DNA from 4 places in the Mesorhizobium humile genome. Region 2 is predicted to be linked to each of the others. Evidence: predicted binding sites of a transcription regulator. Region 2 holds the regulator's gene; each other region holds the start of a gene.

Region 1 (4,211 bases), on a different contig from region 2:
TTCTCCGATCATGAATGCCTGAGTTCCACCGATGTCGCGATCCGCACCCCGAACGGGCCGCGCTGGTTCTCCTGGATCGAATTGTCGGTGCGCGACAAGGACACGGGCGCGGTCTCGCACCGAGCGATCGCCCGCGACATCACCGCCCGCAAGCGCGCCGAATCCTCGCTGATCACCGCGCGCGAACGGGCCGAATATGCCAGCCAGGCCAAGTCGCGCTTCCTCGCCACCGTCAGCCACGAGATCCGCACGCCGATGAACGGCATCATGGGCATGGCGAAGCTGCTTGCCGATACCGACCTCTCGCCCGAACAACGCACCTATGTCGGCGCGGTCTCCACTTCGGCCAGCGCGCTGCTCGCGCTCATCGAGGACCTGCTCGACTATTCCAAGATCGAGGCGGGCCGCTTCGAGCCCGAGCCGCAGCCGACCTCGCTGCGCGAGATCGCCGACAACATCATCGAGCTTCTTGCCGCGAAGGCCTTTGCCAAGAACATCGGCCTCGGCTGCCATGTCGAGCCCGACGTGCCGCAGATGATCACCGCCGATCCCGGCCGCGTGCGCCAGGTGCTGCTCAACCTCATCGGCAATGCGGTGAAGTTCACCGACACGGGCGGCGTGCTGCTGACCGTGGCGCGCGCCCGCACCGAAACCACCGACCGCATCTGCTTCACCATCGCCGACACCGGCCCGGGCCTGCGCGAAGAGGACATGGAGCGCATCTTCGAGGAGTTCGAGCAGTCCGACGGCACCTCGACCAGGGTCCATGGCGGCGCGGGTCTCGGTCTTGCCATCTCCAAGCGCCTGGCGACGGCGATGGGCGGCACGATCTCGGTTTTGAGCCGACTCGGCGAAGGGTCCGAATTCGTCCTCGAGCTTCCGGCGGTCGCCGCGACCGAACCGCCGCCGCATCGCCACAACATCCTTGCCGACCGGCGGGCGGTGATCGTGTCGAAAAACGCCGTCGAGGCCGATGCCATCGCCCGCGCGATCAGGGCCCATGGCGGCATCGTCGAGATCGCGGCGACACCAAGCCAGGCCGCTCCCTTCGCCGCCGGCTGCAACGTGCTCCTGATCGACGCGGCGCTCGAAAACAGCGATGGCAGGCTGCTCAGGCGGCTGCGCGACGCGGGCTTCGCCGACTGTGAGGCCATCACCCTGATCGCGCCGACGGATCGCGGCATGCTCGGTGAATTCCGCGCCAGCGGCTACACCACTTTCCTCGCCAGGCCGGTGCGCGGCGAGACCCTGCTGCGGGTGCTGTTGACCAGCCATGGCTCCCCGCTCGTGCAGCCGCAGCCGGAGCCGCGCGGGGCATCCTCGGTGCGCAAGCGCGACCAGGGCCTGTCGGTGCTGATCGCGGAAGACAATGACATCAACGCCATGCTCGCCCGCGCCACGCTCCTCAAGGCCGGGCATCGCGTCAGGATCGTCGGCAACGGCAAGGCCGCGGTCGAGGCCGTTACCGATGCCGGCCTCAAGTTCCGCTTCGATGTGGTGCTGATGGACCTGCACATGCCTGTCATGGACGGGCTGGACGCGATCGCCGCCATCCGTCGCCATGAAGAGTCGCTCGCCATGCCGCCGATCCCGATCATGGTGCTTTCGGCCGACAGCCAGGAAAAGACCCGGCATGCCGTGCTCGCCCACGGCGCCAGCGGTTTCGTGACCAAGCCGCTCGACCCGGACGCACTCGTCCAGGCGGTCGAGGGCCAGGTTGCGGCCTAAAGCATGTCTCCCGAAAGTGGGCCCGGTTTCGGGGCAAAGACATGCTTAAATCAAAAACTTAAAGCAGGTCGCGTGAATCCTTTTTCACGCGACCTGCTTTAAGGAAATTTTTGACCGTTGAACGCCTTGGCTTGCCTGCCTTTCGTGGTCACAAGATAGCCGGTTGAGGGTATTGCCCAGCCGACAAAGTATTGCCCGCCACGTCGTATCACGGTACTGTCACAATCCTGTTGCACCTACACCGTATCCCCGTGCCAAGAGGGATGGCTCGAAGGAGAATCACTCGTGCATACAGTCGTGCCTGAATGTGACACTCGGCCGAATGCCGGCGGCGCCCTGCTCGCCGCCCGTACCGTCGACGCCGTCGCAAACGGTGCTCCGCTGGGCCGTATCGGCAATCTCGAAGTGCGGCTCGCCCGCAACGAGGCCGAGATCGCCGCCGCCCAGGAGGTCCGCTATCGGGTATTCTACGACGAGCTTGGCGCGAGGAAGGACCTGTTCCAGGCGCAGGACCGGCGCGACGCCGACCGTTTCGACCCGCTCTGCGATCACCTTCTTGTGTTCGACACGTCCCTTCCCGGCCCTGAACATCGTCGCATCGTCGGCACCTACCGCTTGCTGCGGCAGGAGATCGCCACGGCCGCCGGAGGCTTCTATTCCGAGGGTGAGTTCGAATTGACCAAGCTTGTCGCGCGGCACCCCGGCCAGCGCTTCCTCGAGCTCGGCCGCTCCTGCGTTCTGAAGGAATATCGCTCCAAGCGCACCATCGAGGCGCTGTGGCAAGGCATCTGGGCCTACATCAATCACTACAATATCGGCGTGATGACCGGCTGCGCCTCCTTCCACGGCATCGTGCCGGCAGCGCATGCCGAGGCGCTGACCTACCTCGCCCATCATTGCCGCACCGACTCCGCCTGGGATGTCCGCGCGGTTCCGGGACGCTACTGCTCCATGGACCTGATGCCGATCGAGGCGGTGAACACCAAGGCGGCGATCGCTGCCATGCCGCCGCTGGTCAAGGGCTATCTGCGCGTCGGCGCCCGCATCGGCGACGGTTGCGTCATCGACCACGAATTCTCGACCGTCGACGTCTTCGTCGTCATGCCCGTCAAGGAGATCGGCGCCCGCTACGTCAATTACTATGGCGGCGAGGGGCAGCGCTTCGCGGCGTAATTCCGGTGAATGGTGAATAGTAAATGGTGAATGGTTGAGGGCTCGCAGCCCCTGCCACCAACCGACCATTTTACTATTCACCATTCACCATTCACCATTCACTCTCTCACGGAATATCCTCCGGCCTTCGCCCCGGCCGACTCCGATAGGCCGGAAACGACCAGCCGAATTTAAGCGCCCCGCCGCGCACCAAGAATGCGCCCGCGAAGCCGAGCAGGCTCGACGCCAGCGCCGGCAGGCCGGCAAGATCGCCAAGGGTGAAGATGGCGGCGCCGGCAAGGGCGGCCGTGACATAGATCTCGGGCCTGAGCAGCACCGAGGGCTCGCCGGCAAGCAGGTCGCGCAAAATGCCGCCGAAGGTTGCCGTCAGCACGCCCATGATGACCGAGACGACCGGCGAGCCGGTGATCGCCAGCCCCTTCGCGGCGCCCATCACCGAAAAAGCGGCAAGTCCGATGGCATCGAGCCAGAGCAGCAATTTGTAACGGGATTCGAACCGGTGGGCGCTGAAGAAGACCAGCACCGCCACGACGGCGCAGATCAGCACATAGCCGCTGTTGGCGACCCAGAACACCGGCAGGTTGAGGATGACGTCACGCAGCGTTCCGCCGCCGATTCCGGTGACGCTGGCCAGGAACAGGAAGCCGATGATGTCGAGCTCTTTGCGCGATGCGGCAAGCGCGCCCGTCGCCGCGAAGACGGCGACGCCGGCATAGTCGAGCAAGGCGATGGGATTCAAGGGCATAGGCAGTAGGGATTAGGCAGTAGGGAATGGGGGAGTATGAATAGCACGAAGCTACGCGATTGATATCGCCCTCGTTCCCCCTACTGCCTACTGCCTATTCCCTATTCCCTAATCACGCATCCTTCTCGGCCTGCTCGTTCACCGGGCCCGGCTCGACCTTCGCCTCGGCGGCGGTCTTCGGACCGCCCTTGGCGACACCGACCATTGCCGGCCGCAGCACGCGCTCGCCGATCGAATAACCCGGCTGAACCACCTGGACGACAGTGCCGGCCGGAACCTCCGGATTGGGCACCTCGAACATCGCCTGGTGGAAGTTCGGATCGAACTTCTCGCCTTCGGGCGCGAGTTTCTTCACGCCATGGCGCTCCAGCGCCGAAAGCATGGCGCGCTCGGTGAGATCGACGCCCTCGATCAACGCCTTGAAACCGGCATCGCCGCCAGCCTTCGCCTCGGCGGGAATCGCGTCCAGCGCGCGGCGCAGATTGTCGGACACCGACAGCATGTCGCGGGCGAAGTTGGCAACGGCATAGGCGCGGGCGTCTTGCACGTCGCGCGCGGTGCGCCG
Region 2 (4,211 bases):
TTGATGGGTCCGAACATTTTTTTCGACACCCGCAATAAATAATGACATGGACCTTGGCTTCTGCCAGTATCCAGAAGCAATTCCAGGAAAAGTGCGCAGCGGTTTTCCGCCCGGAATTGCGTCAGAACAAAAGACAGACGGTTCGCCGTTTCCGCAAATGGTGAACCGTCTGGCGTGTCAACGCTAGGCCATGGCATCATCACAAGGCCGCGATGACCGGGGAGGACGTGCGAAGACATGTCGGTCGGAATCCGTCACGACGATTTGCGCCGGCGCAACCGCGCCATGGTGATTTCGGCCGTGCGCCGCGCCGGCCAGCCTTCGCGCACGGAGATTGCCGCCACCACCGGGCTCAGCCACTCGACCATTTCGGCGATCTCCGCCGATCTGATCCAGGAAGGCATTCTCACCGAGAGCAAGGCCAGCGAGCCGACGGCGCTGAAACGCGGCCGGCCGCAGATCGGCCTGGCGCTGAACCCCGAAGCCGCCGCGGTGCTGACCGTGGTCTTGTCGCTGAACTTCCTGTCGGTCGCCGTGATCGATTATGCCGGCCAGGTGGTCGCCGAGGAGCAGCAGCGCTTGGACACGCTTGTCATGCCCCGCGACGACTTGATCGGCGAATGCGTGGCGATCGTCCGGCGCCGGCTGCAGGATCCCGACCTCGACGTGAGCAGCGTCGCCCGCCTCGCCATGGGCATCCAGGGCATCACCGATTCCCACGCACGGGCCATGCTGTGGTCGCCGATAACGCCGCTGACCGACATTCCTTTCGCCGACATCCTCGAGCAGGAATTCGGCATCCCCGCCACCATGGAGAACGACTGCAACATGATGGCGGTGGCGCTGCAATGGCGCGACCCCGAGCGCTATCGCGACGACTTCATCGCCATCCTCCTGTCGCACGGCATCGGCATGGGTCTGGTGCTGAAGGGCGCGCTGTTCACCGGCACGCATTCCTCGGGCGGCGAATTTGGCCACATGATCCACCGCCCGGGCGGCGCGCTTTGCCGCTGCGGCCGGCGCGGCTGCGTCGAGGCCTATGCCGGCAATTACGCGATCTGGCGCAGCGCCATGAAAATGAGCGAGGACGCCGAGCCGGTCGACGTCGGCGACGCCGACATGCGAGCCCTCGCCGCCAAGGCGCGCGAGAAGGACGGCCCCGAGCGGGAGGCTTACCGTCGGGCCGGCGAGGCGCTTGGTTTCGGTCTCGGCAGCCTGTTCGCCCTCATCGACCCGGCGCCCGTGGCCATGGTCGGCGTCAGCGCGGCCGCCTTCGACCTGATCGAGCCGGCGCTAAGGGCGGCGATCGCCCAGACCGCGGGCGGCCAGCACTCGGAATCGATCTCCTTCGACACCGAGCCTAACGAGCTGCCGCTGATCCGCGAAGGCTGCGCCATGCGCGCGCTGACCTTCGTCGACCAGGAGATTTTCGCGCCGGGCATGCAGGCAAGAGCGGGCAGCGGAAAAAACGTGGCCTGAGCGGCTTTGAAGTGACCGCTGGTCGCTGAGGACAGCAGCAGACGCTTGAGATTAGCGATGGCCCCGCAGCTTCGTCATTCCAGGGCGAAGCAGGAGCGAAGCGACGCAGCGCAGACCCTGGAATCCATGCCGTTACTTCGATCGTAGGCGCAGCGGAGCAGAATTCTGCACCGCCCCGGCGCGTCGAAGTCACGGAATGGATCCTCGGGTCTGCGCTGCGTCGCTACGCTCCTTGCTCCGCCCGTGGATGACGACGCTAGAAGCGTCTCGGCTAATCACCATCGCAGATGCCGGGAGCGGAGCCCGTCAGCGCTTCCGCGCCCTATCCCTAATCCTCCCTGATCGCGTAACCCGCCCCGCGAATGGTTCGGATGACGTCGGGCATGCGGCCGTTGTTGACCGCCTTGCGCAGGCGGCCGACATGGACGTCCACCGTGCGCTCGTCGATATAGATCGTCTCGCCCCAGACATTGTCGAGCAGTTGGCTGCGCGAGAACACGCGGCCAGGATGCCGCATCATGAATTCGAGCAGGCGGAACTCGGTCGGGCCGAGCCTTATCTCGCTCTTCTTGCGGTAGACGCGATGCGACTCGCGGTCGAGCACGATGTCGCCGACCTTGAGCACGCTGGACAGCACCTCCGGCTTGGCGCGGCGCAGCAGCGCCTTGACGCGCGCCATGAATTCCGGCGTCGAGAACGGCTTGACCAGGTAGTCGTCGGCGCCGGTCGAGAGCCCGCGCACGCGGTCGCTTTCTTCGCCCCGCGCCGTCAACATGATGATCGGCAGCCGCTCGGTCTCGGGCCGCATCCTGAGGCGCCGGCAGAGCTCGATGCCGGAAACCGCCGGCACCATCCAGTCGAGCACGAGCAGGTCGGGAACGTTTTCCTGAAGGCGGATTTCGGCCTCGTCGCCGCGGGTCACCACTTCCACCTGGTAACCCTCGGATTCGAGATTGTAGCGGAGCAGCACCCCCAGCGGCTCCTCATCCTCCACCACCATGATGCGTGGCGCGATCATCGGGGTAACCTTCTCGTCAGGCCGCCGGCGCCGACATTGCCGTCTCGTCCTGCTTGGGACGGTTGGCGGGCAATTGCGTACCGGTGAGCACATAATAGGCGTTCTCGGCGATGTTGGTCACATGGTCGCCGATGCGCTCGAGATTCTTGGCGCAGAACAGAAGATGCGTGCAAGCGGTGATGTTGCGCGGATCTTCCATCATGTAGGTCAACAGCTCGCGGAAGACGGACGTGTATTTGACGTCGATGCGCTCGTCGTCGTTGCGCAGCTTGGCCAGCGCAGTGGCGTCGCCCACCATATATTCCTGGGTCACGGCCTGGACCTGGATCAGCACCAGCTGCGCCATGGAATCGATCGAATGCGTGAGGTCGCGCGGCGCGGTGCTGACGCCGACCGCGCCAACGCGCTTGGCGATGTTCTTGGCAAGATCGCCGATGCGTTCGAGATCGCCCGCCATGCGGATCGAGCCGACAACGTTGCGCAGGTCGTCCGCCATCGGCTGCCGCTTGGCGATCAGCGTGATGGCGCGGTCGTCGAGCTCGCGCTGGCGCGCGTCCATGATGGCGTCGTCGGAGACGACGCGCTGCGCCAGCGCATTGTCGGTTTCGAGCAGGGCCCTGGTCGCGCCGCCGACCATGGAGCCGGCCAGATCGCCCATGTCGTTGATGAGCCGGCTGATCTGCCTCAGATCCTCGTCGAAGGAAGCGACGGTATGTTCGGCCATGATGATGTCCTCGTATGAACTCAGCCGAAGCGGCCGGTGATGTAGTCCTGCGTGCGCTTTTCGCGCGGCGAGGTGAAGATCTTCTCGGTCCGGTCGAACTCCACCAGCTCGCCCAGATACATGAACGCCGTCTGCCTCGACACGCGCGCCGCCTGCTGCATGTTGTGGGTGACGATGACGATCGTATAGTCGGCCTGCAACTCGTCGATCAGTTCCTCGATCTTGGCGGTCGACAGCGGATCGAGCGCCGAGGCCGGCTCGTCGAGCAGGATGACCTCGGGCTTCACCGCCACGGTGCGGGCGATGCACAGGCGCTGCTGTTGGCCGCCGGAAAGGCTGAGGCCGCTGGCGTTGAGCTTGTCCTTGACCTCGTTCCACAGCGCGGCGCGCTTCAGCGCCGACTCGACGCGGCTGTCCATCTCGGCCTTGCTGATCTTCTCATACAGCCTGACGCCGAAGGCGATGTTCTCGTAGATCGACATCGGGAACGGCGTCGGCTTCTGGAACACCATGCCGATCTTGGTGCGCAGCAGGTTGAGGTCCTGCGAGCGGTCGAGGATGTTCTTGCCGTCGAGCAGTACCTGGCCCTCGGCACTCTGCTTCGGATAGAGCTCGTAGATGCGGTTGAGCACGCGCAGCAGCGTCGACTTCCCGCAGCCCGACGGGCCGATGAAGGCGGTCACGCTGCGCTCCGGCAAGGACAGGTTGATGTCCTTCAGCGCCTTCGATTGGCCATAGTAGAAATTGAGGTTCTTGACCTCGATCTTGGCCTTCTCGACGGTCGTGTCGGCTACGTTCAGGTCGGTGGACAACATCGGTTTCATCTGTCCTCTCTGCGTCCGGTCAGGCTGCGGGCGATGATGCTCAGCCCGAGAACCGTAAGGGTGATTATGAGTGCGCCCGTCCAGGCCAGCTGCTGCCATTCCTCGTAAGGGCTGAGGGCGAACTGGAAGATGGTCACCGGCAGGCTGGCCATCGGGGCATTGAGAT
Region 3 (4,211 bases), on a different contig from region 2:
GCAACGTCGACCTTGCCGTCGCGCACGGCGAGCACGTTGTTCTCATGGCCGCCGTTGAACTGGGTCGAGGCAAAGTAGGTCTCGTTCGAAGCACCGGTGTCCTTCGGAATCTGGGTCAGCGGGATCAGGTAACCCGAGGTCGAGTCCGGATCGGCGTAGCCGAGCTTCTTGCCCTTGGCCGACTTGATGTCGGTGATGCCGGAGGTCTTCAGCGCCAGGCCGATCGAATAATAGCCGGTCGAGCCGTCGGTCTGCTTGGTGGTGAGGATCGGGGTGACGGCCTTCGGGTCCTTGAGATAGACGCTGGCATAGCCGGAGGCACCGAGCTCGGCGAAGTCGAGCGTGCCGCCGAGCAGGCCCTGGATGACGCCGTCATAGTCGGCGGCCGGGAACAGCGACACCTTCTCGAAGCCGAATTCCGACTTCAGGTGGTCGGCGAGGCACTGGTAGTTGCGCAGGCGGTCGGTCTCGTTCTCGCCGCCGAGGATGCCGACGCGGAATTCCTTGATGTCAGCGGCGTGCGCGGCGCTTGCCGCCATGGCGAGCAGCGAAACTGCTCCAAAAACCATCTTTCTGAACATTTCGATCTCTCTCCTGTTGTTCCGGCTGCGCGCCGGCGGCGTTCTGATTTTTCAAGTCTTGCCGTTGACGCTGGCGGGCGATCCGGGTTGCTCTGCTGAAATCCACGATTTGCCCGGACCGAATGGGCCAGGGCGGTGGGCTCAGTAGCCAGGAAAGGCTGGTTCGAGCGGTCCGGCGGATGCGGTGATCTTCGGCTTGATGGTCACGCTGGTCGACGTGATGGCCTCGGAGATCTCGGCGCCGCTGGCATCGGCGCCATAGACCGTGCGCACGGCGTTGCGGTCGAGGTCTTCCGGGGCGCCGTCGAAGACGACCTTGCCGGCGGCCATGCCGATGATGCGGGTGCAATAGGCGCGCGCGGTGTCCAGCGTGTGCAGATTGGTGACGACGGTGATGCCTTCGCGCAGGTTGATGTCGCGCAGCGAGTCCATCACCACCTTGGCGTTGAGCGGGTCGAGCGAGGCGATCGGCTCGTCGGCCAGAAGTACTTTCGGCTGCTGCATCATGGCGCGGGCTATCGCGACTCGCTGCTGCTGGCCGCCGGACAGCGTGCCGGCCGGCTGCAGCGCGGTGCGGGCGATGTCGAGGCGCTCGAGCGCGGCCACCGCCTCGGCGCATTCGGTGCGCGTGAACATGCCGAGCAGGTTGGAGACCGTCGAGCGGTGGTTGAGGCGGCCGAGCAGCACGTTGGTCAGCACGTCCAGACGCGGCACGAGGTTGAACTGCTGGAAGATCATGGCGCAGTCGCGCTGCCAGCGGCGCAACGGCGAACCCTGCAGGCTGGAGACCTCGGCGCCGTCAAAAAAAATCGACCCCTGGCTGGGATCGATGAGACGATTGATCATACGCAAAAGCGTCGACTTGCCGGCGCCCGAGCGGCCGATGATGCCGACCATCTGACCGCGCGGGATCGAGATGTTGATGTCGCTGACGGCGGTATTCTTGCCAAATCGTCGGGTTACGCCGCGGATTTCGAGCGTGGCCGATGATGCTGACATACCAAAACTCCAGTCCGTCGCGCTTTTGCAGGTCTGTTAAGCTTCGCTAGCGCAGGCCGATGAAGCTGCGGTGTCGGATTGATGTCAGTTTTGTTACGAGTCACAGGCCATCCTTGTTCATGCATGTCGTTACCCCAAAATCGCCGCGCACTTTTGGGCGACATGCATCCGGATCAACCAAGCACCAGCAATTCCTCGAAATGCTTCATGTCCTTGAAACTGCAGAAGGCCGGGGGCCTGAGCTCGATCACGGGAGCTTCGCGATCGAGGAATGACGGGCAGTCGTCGAACAGGTCCTGCCAGGCTGCCGCCTGTTCGTCGGCGAGACGGCGGATCTGGTAGGCGAAGGTGATGTGGAAGACATAAGTGTCGTGGTCCGGATGGCGGTAGCCGAACGGCACTGACAGCGCGTCGCGCCAGGCTTTCATCGCAAGCCGGTCTTCCTCTGTGGCGCCCGCAACCGTCAGGCCGGTCGGCACCACTTCGACAATTTTGACGCTGAACGCGCCGCGGCCTTCGAAACCCTGTAGGCGGTCGAGATAGAGCTGGGTCATGTCGTCGATGCTCGTATCGAGCGGCGCGTCGGACGGCCAGTAGGGAAGGCGCCGCCGATACTCGATGATGCCCTGGAACAGCGTCATGTGCAGGCTGGAGATCGGCGTGAAGGCGAGGCGATCCGCGTCGGGCATGGCGCGGATGCGCTCGCGCACCTCGATGATGGCAGCTTGCGAAGGCGAGCCTTCGACCAGATGGCAGACGACGGTGTTGCCGGGCTCGACGAGGAAGTTGCCAGCCGTGTCGTAACGGGTGCCGAGATGGGTGGGCGGCGTCGGATTGGTGCCTTCGAAAAACCCGGCGAGCGAAGGTCTGATCGTGTCGAGCATGGCGATCTCCTGGGGGAGATGGCGTCCTGTCCGAGTCATGTGTCAAGGGTATGAATGGTGAATGGTGAATGGTGAATGGTGAATGGTGGGAAGAAGAGCTTCGTTGCCATTCACTATTGACCATTCACCATTCACGATCTTCAGCCGCCATATTTCTCCAGAAACGCCTCGGCCTCCAGCTCGCGAAAATCATCCAGCGCGGCGCGCAGGCGGGCGTGGTCCCAATCCCACCATGCAAGCGCCTGGTAGCGCTCGGCGGTGCGGCGGTCGAAACGCTCGCGGATCGGCTTTGCCGGCACGCCGCCGACGATGGTGTAGGGCGCGACGTCTTTCGACACCACGGCGCCGGCGCCGACAGCCGCGCCGTCGCCGACGGTGACGCCGGGCAGGACGGTCGAGCCGTGGCCGAGCCAGGTGTCGTGGCCGATGATGACGCGCCTGGCGCGGCGCTGGGCAAAGAACTCGCTTTCATGCTCGGCGTCATCCCAATAGTCGGAGGCGCGGTAGGTGAAATGGTGCAGCGTCGGCCGCCAGGTCGGGTGGTTGGTGGCATTGAGGCGAACGCTCGCCGCGATGTTGGAGAACTTGCCGATGGTCGCGCACCACACGGCACAGTCCTGCATCATGTAGGAATAGTCGCCGAGCTCGCATTCGGCGACGCGGCAGCGCTCGGCGATTTCGGTCCAGCGGCCGAGGGTCGAGTTTTCGACCTGCGCCGTCGGATGGATCAGCGGCGCCTCCGAAAGTTTTTTGCTCATGCAGCGATCTTCCCTGCGGCAAAGGCAGTGACATCGATGACGCGGTCGGCGACGGCGTCGCGCACGTCGAGGTCGTGGAAGATGCCGAGCAGGGCAACGCCCGCCGCCTTCTTTGCGGCGATGAGCTCGACCACGACATCGCGGTTCCTGGCATCAAGCGAGGCGGTGGGCTCGTCAAGCAGCAGGATTGGATGCTCGGTGATGAAGCCGCGTGCGATGTTGACGCGCTGTTGCTCGCCGCCCGAGAAGGTCGCGGGCGGCAAGGCCCAGAGCTTTTCCGGCAGGTTGAGCTGTGCCAACAGCGAACGCGCCTTCGCCCGCGCGCTTTCCCTGTCCTCGCCGCGCTCGGCCAGCGGTTCGGCGACGACGTCGAGCGCGGAAACGCGCGGCACGGTGCGCAGGAACTGGCTGACATAGCCGATGGTGTGGCGGCGCACGGAAAGGACGGTGCGTGGGCTGGCGGAGGCGAGGTCAATCAGGCCGCCGCCATGCTGGACGATGATCTGGCCTTCGTCGACGGCGTAGTTGCCATAGAGCATCTTCAGGATCGAGCTTTTTCCAGCACCCGACGGACCGCCGAGCACGGCGCATTCGCCGGCGCGGATCGAGAAGGAGACACCCGTCACCACCGGCAGTGTGACGCCATCGCGCAGATGCATGGTGAAGCTTTTGGCGACGTCGGAAACGACGAGAGGGGTGGGCATTAGAAGGTGCTCCGGTTGTCGTGTGTCGGCGGGAGGGTACAGCCCTTTCTCCCCGTCACTATACGGGGAGAAATGTCCGGCAGGACAATGAGGGGCAGCGCCGGAGCCCGGCTGAGGAGTCGCTCTGCGCAAACCGAAGCTAACGGGGCGAGGTTGGCGTCCACGGCGCGCCTTCTCGCCAAGTCAGCGCCGCCCCTCATCGCCCTGCCGGGTACTTCTCCCCGTATAGTGACGGGGAGAAGGGGCTGTGTCGGGCGGTTTCGCCAATCTCCAAAGTTCAATGAA
Region 4 (4,211 bases), on a different contig from region 2:
CCATTGGTCTCGATGCGCCATTCCACCTTCGGACCGGAGCCGTTGAAGGCGGTGAAACTCTCCCAGACCGCGGTCATGTCGTCGGATGGAAAGCCGTAATAGACGGACTCTCGCGCATCGTCATAGCCGATCAGCACCGGGTAGCCGCGATAGCCGGAGCAGACGAGGTTCGCCCAGTCGCCGTCGCCTTGCCCGGCCTGGGCGTAGGTTACGCAGTCCTTCTTCGAGTCGAGATCAGTATAGGCGCTGGAGATTTCGCCGGCCTGGGCCGCCTGGCACAAACCGGCGAGGGCGAGCGGGATCAGAAGAGCGCGCATGGCAGGCAACTCCGTTTCGAGTTGCCGAAAGCGTAACGTCGTTTGCTATTTCTTCAAGCTGGCTTCGATCAAGAGGTCGGCGTTGCGGGCGACGGCGGCCGCCGGTCCGCCGAGGCCAAACAGCTGGCCGCTGATATAGGCGCCCTCGATGAGGAGCAGCAGGCCGTCGCCCAGCGTGTCGGAATCGGCGGCGCCCATTGCTGCAGCCATGGCGCGCAGGCGCCGGCGCAATTCCACCTTGTTGTTCTCGCTCACCACTCGCGCGGGGTGTCCGCGCTCGGGATATTCCACCGCAGCGTTGGTCATGCCGCAGCCGCGATAGTCCGGTTTCTGGGTGCGTTTGCCGACCCGGGTCAGGAATGCGATGATCTGAGCGCGCGGATTGCCCGGATGCGCGTCGACGGCCTCGTCGAACCGCTCCCAGAATTCCAGGTCATATTTGCGCAGATAAGAGGCGGCGAGCTCGTCCTTGGACGGAAAGCTGCGGTAGAGGCTCGGCTTGGTGACGCCGGCGCGCTTGACGATCTCGTCGACGCCGATCGCCCTGATGCCCTCGCGATAAAAGAGGTCGCGCGCCACGTCCAGGATCTTGTCCGCCGCCCTTGGGGCGGGGGGCGCGTTCAACGACGCTTCAATTTTATTGTCCGATGGCATGCAAACAACTCGCTTGACAATGTTACTGACCGGTACGTATGTATGGCGCTATCCCATTGCAACGTACCGGTCAGTAACATGATAGTCCAGTCCCGCCCGTTTGGCCAGCGTTACGCTTTCGTCGTCGTTGCCGTCATTTTCTTCTGTTTGCTGATCGCGGCGGGGCTTCGTTCGGCGCCGTCGGTGATGATGGTTCCGCTGGAAGAAAGCTTCGGCTGGCGGCGCGACGTCACCTCCTGGGCCGCCAGCGTCGGCATCCTGCTTTACGGCTTGACCGGACCGTTCGCCGCCGCGCTGATGGAACGCATCGGGCTGCGCCGCACGCTGCTCGGCGCGCTGCTGGTGATGTCGGGATCGACCGCGCTCAGCCTGTTGATGACCGAGCCCTGGCACCTCTTCATCACCTGGGGCGTGTTTTCCGGCATCGGTTCGGGCGCGGTAGCGAGCGTGCTGGGCGCCACCATCGTCAATCGCTGGTTCAAGACCAATCGCGGCCTGATGATGGGTCTGATGTCGGCCTCCAGCGCCACCGGCATGCTTGTGTTCCTGCCGCTCATCGCTTCTCTGGCGCAGAGCGGCGGCTGGAAGCCGGTGGCGATAGCGGTCGCGATCGCGACGGCGGCGCTGATCCCGTTCGTCTTGCTGCTGGTGCCGGAGCGTCCCGCTTCCATCGGCCAGGTGCGCTACGGCGCGGATGCCGACGACGTGCCGCCGGTGTCGCCCGCATCGCAGGGCAATTTCCTGGCGCATACGCTGAACACGTTGCGGCGCGCCGCCGGCACACGGGTGTTCTGGTATCTGTTCGCCACCTTCTTCGTCTGCGGCTTCACCACCAACGGCCTCGTCGGCACGCATCTCATCGCCTTCTGCGGCGACATGGGCATCGGTGAGGTGCAGGCGGCCGGGCTGCTGTCGATGATGGGCATCTTCGACCTGATCGGCACGACGCTGTCCGGCTGGCTCACCGATCGCTTCGATCCGCGCAAGCTGCTCGGCGTCTACTACGCGGTGCGCGGGCTGTCGCTGATCTACCTGCCTTATTCCGGTTTCTCGGCGACCAGCCTGGTCATCTTCGCCGTGCTCTACGGCCTCGACTGGATCGCCACGGTGCCGCCGACGCTCAGGCTCGCCAACGAGGCGTTCGGCGACCGCAGCGGGCCGATCGTGTTCGGCTGGATCGTCGCCGGCCACCAGGTGGGCGCGGCGGCGGCCGCGGCCTTCGGCGGCACGATGCGCGAGCTGCAGGGCAATTACGAGCTGGCCTTCCTGATCGCCGGAATGACCGGTATCGCGGCGGCGTGCATCTCGCTGCTGATCAATACCAGCAAGCCGGCGTTCGAGCCGGAGCCGCAGGCGGCTTAAGGCGCGACTTTTCCTTCTCCCCTTGTGGGAGAAGGTGGCCGCGAAGCGGTCGGATGAGGGGTGCTCCAGGGAAAGCCAGCGTCTCACTCAGCTGGAACGCCGGCGACGCCTCACCCATAGGAACGTCAACGCCTCACTCCGCTGGAACACCCCTCATCCGTCTCGGCGCTAACGCGCCGATCCACCTTCTCCCACAAGGGGAGAAGGGAAGAGCTGTCGACTGTTATCAAAACTTCATGGTTCCGAAATGTGCCTGAAACATTGAGGCGTGAGCTTGGCGGTCCCGTTCAACGCCATCCGGAGACAGCCATGAACAAGCTCTCGTTGACCCGCCGCGCTTTCGTCACCTCGGCCAGCGCCTTTGGCCTTGTCGGCGCCTCCGGGCTGGCATTGCCCTATTATTCCCGCGCCAGCCAGCGGCCGGCCTTCACGCATGGCGTCCAGTCGGGCGACGTCGACGCCACGTCCGGCATGGTGTGGACCCGCACCGACCGCCCGGCGCGCGTGATGTATGAAGTGTCGACGACCGAAAGCTTCGCCAACGCCACCAGGCTGGCTGCGCTCGATACCTCGCCGGCCAGCGACTATACGGTGAAGCGGCTGCTCACCGACCTCGCATCGGACCAGGACATCTTCTATCGCATGACTGCCGCCGATCTTTCCGACATCAACGCTGTCTCCGAGCCGATCGTCGGCCGCTTCCGCACCGCGCCGTCGTCAAAGCGCGACGTGCGCTTCGCCTGGTCGGGCGACACGGCCGGCCAGGGCTGGGGCATCGACGAGACCGGCATGAAGACCTATTCGACCATCGCCAAGCACACGCCGGACTTCTTCCTGCATTCCGGCGACACGATCTATGCCGACGGCGCCATGAAGGATGAGGTCGACCTCCCCGGCGGCGGTAAGTGGAAGAACGTCGTCATGCTCGACGGCAAGCGCAAGGTCGCCGAGACGCTGGACGAGTACCGCGACCAGTGGAAATACAACATGATGGACAAGCATGTGCTTGGCCTCTCCGCCATATGCCCGACCTTCTACCAGTGGGACGACCACGAGGTGCTCAACAACTGGTCGGATTCGAAGAATCTCGCCGCCGACGACCGCTACAAGGAAAAGTCGATCCATGTGTTGGCCGCCCGGGCGGCGCGCGCCTTCCACGAAATGACCACCATCCGCTACGAGCCGTCGGAGCCGGGCCGCGTCTACCGCAAGATCTCGCACGGGCCGCTGCTCGACGTGTTCTTCCTCGACATGCGCTCCTATCGCGGCCCCAACGGCCCCAATCTGGATGAAACGCTGACGCCGAAGTCGCGCATGATCGGCGAGGAACAGTCCAAGTGGCTGAAGCGCGAGCTGGCCAACTCCAAGGCGACCTGGAAGATCATCGCCGCCGACATGCCGCTCAGCCTCGTGGTCTGGGACGACGCGGCGAAGAAGGTCGGCTTCGAGGCCGTCAGCAACAACGACAATGGCGCGCCGAAGGGTCGCGAGCTCGAATTCGCGGATGTGCTGCGCTTCATCAAGAATGCCGGCATCACCAACACGGTGTGGCTCACCGCCGACGTCCACTACACCGCGGCGCATTACTACAATCCCGACAAGGCGCAGTTCCAGGATTTCAATCCGTTCTGGGAATTCGTCTCCGGCCCGATCCATGCCGGCACCTTCGGCCCCAACGACCTCGACATGACGTTTGGGCCCGAGCTGAAATTCATCAAGGCGCCGACCGCCGAGCAGGGCCAGAACCTGCCGCCGTCGGCCGGGCTGCAGTTCTTCGGCCTGGTCGATATCTCCGGCGCCACCGAACAGCTCACGGTGCGGCTGATGGATCGCGACGACAACGAGCTTTACAAGGTGACATTGGACCCCGTGCGGTCT

What was found. Region 2 encodes PhoB, which activates phosphate uptake and scavenging genes when phosphate is short. Its sites were predicted from a motif close to TGTCATNNANCTGTCAT; they were not measured.
Region 1: a site for PhoB is predicted at 1,946-1,962, ahead of olsB (l-ornithine N(alpha)-acyltransferase). Genes of this name have one in related genera too.
Region 3: a site for PhoB is predicted at 1,662-1,678, ahead of phnC (phosphonate ABC transporter ATP-binding protein). Genes of this name have one in related genera too.
Region 4: a site for PhoB is predicted at 2,555-2,571, ahead of RFM52_RS11545 (alkaline phosphatase D family protein). Genes of this name have one in related genera too.

What each region holds. Positions count from the first base shown of each region.
Region 1 is NZ_JAVIIV010000015.1:131,387-135,597, reverse strand. Features, by position in the region: gene RFM52_RS21790 (ATP-binding protein) at 1-1,728, shown strand, start outside; gene olsB (l-ornithine N(alpha)-acyltransferase) at 2,014-2,901, shown strand; gene RFM52_RS21780 (trimeric intracellular cation channel family protein) at 3,008-3,640, opposite strand; gene grpE (nucleotide exchange factor GrpE) at 3,759-4,211, opposite strand, start outside.
Region 2 is NZ_JAVIIV010000010.1:215,813-220,023, forward strand. Features, by position in the region: gene RFM52_RS17330 (ROK family protein) at 238-1,479, shown strand; gene phoB (phosphate regulon transcriptional regulator PhoB) at 1,808-2,497, opposite strand; gene phoU (phosphate signaling complex protein PhoU) at 2,514-3,221, opposite strand; gene pstB (phosphate ABC transporter ATP-binding protein PstB) at 3,242-4,045, opposite strand; gene pstA (phosphate ABC transporter permease PstA) at 4,042-4,211, opposite strand, start outside.
Region 3 is NZ_JAVIIV010000015.1:76,217-80,427, forward strand. Features, by position in the region: gene phnD (phosphonate ABC transporter substrate-binding protein) at 1-581, opposite strand, end outside; gene phnC (phosphonate ABC transporter ATP-binding protein) at 723-1,580, opposite strand; gene RFM52_RS21520 (DUF1868 domain-containing protein) at 1,754-2,464, opposite strand; gene RFM52_RS21525 (DapH/DapD/GlmU-related protein) at 2,605-3,222, opposite strand; gene phnL (phosphonate C-P lyase system protein PhnL) at 3,219-3,926, opposite strand.
Region 4 is NZ_JAVIIV010000006.1:47,837-52,047, reverse strand. Features, by position in the region: gene RFM52_RS11560 (hypothetical protein) at 1-317, opposite strand, end outside; gene RFM52_RS11555 (TetR/AcrR family transcriptional regulator) at 363-971, opposite strand; gene RFM52_RS11550 (MFS transporter) at 1,050-2,333, shown strand; gene RFM52_RS11545 (alkaline phosphatase D family protein) at 2,643-4,211, shown strand, end outside.